DNA from 2 places in the Parabacteroides sp. AT13 genome. Region 2 is predicted to be linked to the other one. Evidence: riboswitches for the same ligand, from Rfam matches in the RefSeq annotation. Region 2 holds a riboswitch; the other holds the start of a gene.
The links. A riboswitch is a leader RNA that binds a small molecule or an ion and turns the genes downstream of it on or off. The one in region 2 is predicted to bind cobalamin.
Positions count from the first base shown of each region.

Region 1: another riboswitch for cobalamin. It lies ahead of CI959_RS11425 (porin family protein); the one in region 2 lies ahead of CI959_RS05645 (TonB-dependent siderophore receptor).

Region 1 is NZ_NQMH01000001.1:2,750,690-2,753,901, reverse strand. It holds gene priA (primosomal protein N') at 1-1,192, opposite strand, end outside; gene CI959_RS11425 (porin family protein) at 1,280-1,888, opposite strand; cobalamin riboswitch at 2,180-2,383, opposite strand; gene coaW (type II pantothenate kinase) at 2,403-3,212, opposite strand, start outside.
Region 2 is NZ_NQMH01000001.1:1,257,131-1,260,342, forward strand. It holds gene CI959_RS05635 (HAD family phosphatase) at 1-213, shown strand, start outside; gene CI959_RS05640 (DnaJ domain-containing protein) at 469-1,266, shown strand; cobalamin riboswitch at 1,430-1,627, shown strand; gene CI959_RS05645 (TonB-dependent siderophore receptor) at 1,738-3,212, shown strand, end outside.

The sequences.
Region 1 (3,212 bases), 1.5 Mb from region 2:
CCTTAAACGGAAGGAAGAGGGAAGAACGGACCCCCAATACCAGCATAGGCTCGTCGCTATGCAGCAGCTTGTTCCAGACCTCCACCCGCTCGTTGTCCGAGAACTTAGAGTGGTAGACCAATAGCTTATCCCCGAATAATTTCGCCAGCCGTTCCGTGATCTGGGTCGTGATAGCGATCTCCGGCAACATATATAAAACCTGCCGCCCCAGCCGCAAGACCTCATGGATCAAACGGACGTATATCTCGGTCTTACCACTGGAAGTCACGCCATGAAGCAAGCAGACCTCCTTCGTCTTGAAAGCCTCATGGATCTCTCCATAGGCTTTCTCTTGCGCCGGACTGAGCGGATTCGGCTCTTGCAAGCGGCAGACGGATACTTGCAAACGCCCCACCTCTTTCTCGTAACTCTCCAAGATACCCCGTTTCAGCAGACCCTCCAATACCGCAGAGGTATAACCACTGCGTTCCAATAGCTCTTTCTTGGAAAGCTCCTTCGATAAAGCAGGATTTAACGTATGACTTAAATCCAAGAAACTGACCAGCAGAAGCTCTTGCTTCTTCGCTCGTTTCAAATCCTCGAACACCGCCTGTAATTTCGTCTCATCCCGGTAAGCCTCGGCCAAACGGATAAACGCCTGTGTCTTGGGAACGAATCCTCGCTTTAGCTCCTCGCTCACCTCGACCGCCCCTTTCACCATCAAGGAAGAGACGATCGGGACAACATTTCGAAGACCGGTCTTCTTCTCCAACTCCGAGATCGTCAATTTCAAGATCCCGCTAAAGGCATCCAGTACCGCTTGCTCATTCGGGCGCAAGGGGGCGGTGGCCTCGAAATCCTCATTATAGGTAACCGCCGTCTCGCTTTCCAACTTTAAACCGGAAGGCAAGGCCGCCTTATACACGTCGCCCAGCTTACATATATAATAAGAAGATATCCATTTCCAGAAACGGAGTTGCGGACGGCGGAGCACCGGCGTGGCATCCAGCAAAGCGTAGATCTCCTTCGTCTCAAAATCGGATACCGGTTCCCGGTCGTGTACCTCCATGACGATGGCCGTATAATATCGTTTCTTCCCGAAATGCACGATCACCCGGCAACCGGGAGTCACGGCTCTTTCCAGATCTTCGGGTATCCGATAGGTATAGCTATTCTCCAAAGGAAGGGGAAGTATGACGTCCGCGTATTTCATTCAAACAGGTGTTTCATTACGAGCCCAAAAATAACAAAAAAGGCCGGACTTCTAAAGCCCAGCCTCTCTCATTTTATTTTCACCTATTTAGAACAAGATCGCTGCCGTGATAGACCATCCACGGTTCTTTCCGGCACCGTCGGAGAGGTTCACCTTCTCAATGCTATAGTTATCAGTCAGTCCCAGACCATAATTGAAACCCACCTGCAAGTGACTGATCAGCTCCACGCCGGCACCGAAGTTAAGACCTGCGCTGAAATTCTTCGCCTTCACCTGATCCGCTACGGAACCCGGGATATCCCAAAATTTATCACCGCCTACACGGAAACCGATATACGGACCGGCTGCCAAATACGCCTTGACGATCGGTAAACCGAATTTCCATTTCAAGTTGACCGGAACATCGATATAATCCGTCTTCATCGAAGTCTTAACCCCGCCAGCCGAGGTCGTCTCCAAACCTTTTTGCGAATACAACACCGCCGCATCGATCCCGACACCGACCAACGGTAAGGTCGTCTCGATCATCGGACCCACTTGGAAGCCGGTTACATTATCCGCTTTCAACACGTCCGAGTTGAAATGAACAGACGATATATTCACACCTCCCTTGATACCGAATTTAAGCTGAGCGTTCGCCGGAAGCGCCATCAACGCTAGCAAGGCAACCATAACAAGTCCCACAATTTTCTTCATATTCATACTTCTTTTGTTAATTACTCGTTGCAAATAAACGCACTTTTCTAATAATAAACAAATATTCTCTATAGAGTGTTCACGGAATACCCCAGTCCTTTAAACGCAAAGAAAGCATGCATCTTACACACGGAGCTCATCCCGTCGGTCAGATTCATGCTTCTTTCCCTAATTATTATGGCAAAATAATTATCCGAAACCATGAGACGACTTGATAAGAAAACCTTGGATAAAGAATAGTAAAAACCGGATACGGTTCTTGCGTTCTCTTCCGGCCTTTCCTCGAAGCCGTCGAAAATATACACGCCTTGCAGGTCTTCTGACTTACTTCCGGTCTTAAGCGCCTTCCCATTCACTTGAATGAACAGTGGCAACAGTATTGCTCAACCCGTTTATGAAGCTTACAGCAGCGGGACTGTCCGGGATTCTCACCCGATTCCCTTTTAATCCCTATCCGGCGATTGCCGAAAGGGAACAAAGCATGTAGCAAAGATACATAAAGTTTTGATGTAGCCTAACACTTTCCACAAAAAATATCCTTATATTCCCGGTTCCTGATATAGCATAAAGCCGCCCCGATAGCCGTGCGATACTCGGCATACTCCGGTATCTTGAAATGGACATCGCACATCTCCTCCAGACGGGGGAAAATATCCGGGCATTGTGGCAAGCGAGTTAGGTTACCGATCAATACGATATTCTTGATATCGCCATTTAACGAGGCGAAAACAGCTCCTTGCCCGATGGTCTGCAAGACCATATGAACGATACCGAGAGCGATATCCTCAACCTTAGCGTTCGCGTCCGCTTTTCCGAAAATAGAGGCTGTCACGTCCAGCGGCAGGCCGGGTAGCGGATGCGGCGTAATATCCCGGATATGCAAGTCGATATCATTCAAGGAACCGTGCTCGGCCAAAGACGCTATTTGGTGAAAGTCATGCGTTTTCAATAATAGCTTAGACAAGCCGAGGATTGTTCCGCCACCGATACCCAATCCCCCGATATGCTCGATCGTGGAGCCTTGTACCTTGACAAAGGAGGTACCCGTTCCCATGCTGACCACCAATAGACTGTCCAGTCCCGTATTATATTGCGCCCCTAGCCCATTCGCAAGGAACTCATCCGTCTTCGCAGTTGGTAAGCCATATAAAGGTTGATCGATATAGGCGCTACCTACACCCGTCAAGATCACTTTCTCTATATTCGAGAGCGAGATGTTATTATCATAAATATACTTACCGAAGGCTCCGAATAAAGAGGTTACCGGATCGGTAGCTTTCACGAACATCGGGTTCTTGATCTTCTTATCCTCCACGCCGACGAT
Region 2 (3,212 bases):
TGTGAGGAACATTTCATCAAGCCTGAAAAGGAAATTTATCTTCGCCTTTGTGACAAATATAGCCTTAAACCGTCGGAATGTTTGTTTACGGATGACAGAATGGTGAATGTGTTGGGTGCAAAGGCGATTGGAATGGAAGCTGTATTGTTTACAACAACCAAAAAGTATATTTTTGAAATAGAGCGAATTTTCGGGATCAAAATTGAACAATAATAGCTACAGCCAGTGATGGTGATCGCGCTCAATGAAAAGATTGTACGCTACCAAAAGCGAATAGGCTTACAGGGCTACGAGGGATTGCCCTTCGGAACGTATCTCATCCGGATAAATGAGAAAACATTCAAGATCCAACTCTCCAAATAACCGTAAGGCGGGTATGCTTCACGCACCCGCCTTTTACATTTGCATATCTCCCGTTTTTTTACGAATATTGCATATCGGTAATCAACAAATAAGATAAACAGGAATATGGGTATCGGGAAATGGATAGGTGGCGTCTTGGGATTTATGGCGTTCGGACCGCTAGGCGCTCTAGCCGGCATTATATTAGGCTCTTTCTTCGAGGAAGGGGCAAATATGACGGGGCAGTCTTTCGGTGGCGGCACCAATTACGATGATCAATATACACGAAGAGACCCATACGCCGGGGAACGTAACAGTTTCCTTTTCTCCATGTTGGTTATGGCATCCTATATCATCCGTGCCGACGGGAAGATCATGCATAGCGAGATGGAATACGTCCGTCAATTCCTTCGGAGAAACTTCGGCGAGATCGCCGTAAGCCAAGGTGAGGAGATATTGCTAAAGCTTTTCGACCAAGCTAAACGCATGGATCAGGAGAACAACATGGGATTCAAGAATACCATCCGGGAATGCGGAACCCAGATCGCATACAACCTAAGTTATGAGGAGCGGCTGCAATTGCTCGCGTTCCTCGCCGAGATCGCTAAGAGTGACGGGAATGTGTGCGCAGCCGAGATCAATGCCTTGAAAGAGGTAGCGATGGCGATGGGAATGTCTGATAGAGAAGTTGAATCCATGTTGAACCTAAAAGGAAGTTCCTTGGACGATGCCTACAAGGTGCTAGAGATAGAACCGACCGCCACGGACGAGGAAGTCCGTGCCGCCTATCGCCGGATGGCCGTCAAGCATCATCCGGACAAAGTAGCCAGTTTGGGAGAAGACATCCGCAAGGCCGCCAACGAGAAGTTTCAGAAAATAAATGAGGCCAAGGAAAGGATCTATCAATCGAGAGGCTTGAAGTAAGATTCAACAAACAGTATTACTTACGAATTGTCAGCCTATTACATTTACCGATATCTTCTTTATGATGTAAATATTCTTTCTCCTTAATAGAAGTGGACAGACATATCATACCTTACAAAAAAACTTTTTCATATATATTTTCTAAATATTAGAAAACATTCATATCTTTGCCTCCGATTTTAGTAATCAAACTATCACATAGTTTGGTGAGAGGGAATCCGGTGTGAATCCGGAGCTGTTCCTGCAGCTGTAATCCTCATGAAGTTGGTTAGAAGTTCAAAAACCACTGTTCCTAAGTTGGAATGGGAAGGTTTCTAACCAGAGGAGAGCCAGAATACCTGCTAAAGTCTTACAATAACATCAAGCTTTCAGGATAAGAGCACGTGTCATACAAAAAACAATTCAGTTTATTTTTTGAGACATTATCAATAGAAGCTTGTTGTTTTATTTCGTGAACCAATAAAACACTATATGAGGCTTTTAGCATCTGCTATTTTAGCTTTGTGCGTACAATCCGTATGCGCCCAAAGCATATTGAAAGATCCGAAGGAACTTTCCGTGCTATTGAACGAGGTCGTGGTCACCGGTACGGGTACCGAACACTATCTGAAAGACGCCCCTGTGCAAACAGAGGTAATCACCGGCAAAGCCCTTGACAGTTACCAAGGACGCAGTATGCAAGATATTCTGGAAGGGCTGAACGCTTCCATCACCTTTAATCCGAGCGACATGGGTAGTGGCATCCAGATGAACGGATTAGGCAACGATTACATATTGATCCTTATCAATGGCAAACGGATCAACGGAGATACCGGCGGACAAAACGACTTGAGTATTATCAACCCCGCCAATATCGAACGTATCGAGATCGTAAAAGGTGCCGCCTCTTCCCTGTATGGCTCGGACGCTATCGCCGGTGTTATCAATATTATCACGAAAAAGAACCGGGATAAAGTGAGCCTATCGAATACGACTCGTGTCGGATCATATGGAGATATATTGGAAAGCGTACAAATCGGCTTTGGGCATAAGAGAGTGAATTCCACCACCTCACTTAGTACGACCCATACGGACGGCTGGCGAAATACGACCCAAGAATGGGACCATCACGAGGTAATGGATGGAACCGTGACACGAACCGTAAACCGATCCACGAACTTTACGCTAAGGGAGAACTTAACCTACAAAGTGAACGACCGGCTGAGCCTCTCGGCCGATGGCTCTTTTTACCAGAAATGGAATTATCGTCCGCACGGCGCATTCAAGTATTATACCTATGATCAATTCTACCGGAACTTCGATGTGGCCGGAGGAGCTAAATACACATTGGGAGGACTGAATTTTCTTTCGGTAGACCTAACTTATGGTAACTATAGTTATTTCTATAATTACCATCATAAAGATGTCACGAACTTCTTCGATCCGGAGACGGGTTTACGTATTACCCGTTATCCGGGGGAACATATTCTGGAAACCTCTCAACAACGTTTCCTAGGACAAGCCAAAAGCGTATTCCACCTCGGGGAAAACAATATCCTAAGCGCCGGACTCGAATATCAATACGATCATTTGAAATCTCCCCGGCGTATCGAGAACGGGAAAGCCTCCGTATTTACGGCTTCCGCTTATGTACAAGACGAATGGAACCCGACAGATCGGTTGAATGTGACGGTAGGTGGGCGCTTCGTCGTGCACCAAGAGTTCGGGGCTACGTTTACCCCTAAAGTCTCCGCCATGTACAAACTAGGCGACTTCAATATCCGAGCCACATACTCAAATGGATTTAAGGCTCCTACCTTAAAGGAGTTGCACGATGATTATATCACGCAGATCGGCGGCGGCCCGTGGAAACATTATTATGGTAATAAGGATTTAAAACCGCAAAAGTCCAATTATTATTCGGCGAGCGTAGAATATCATGCGTCGAACCTGCAGATCACGGTAAC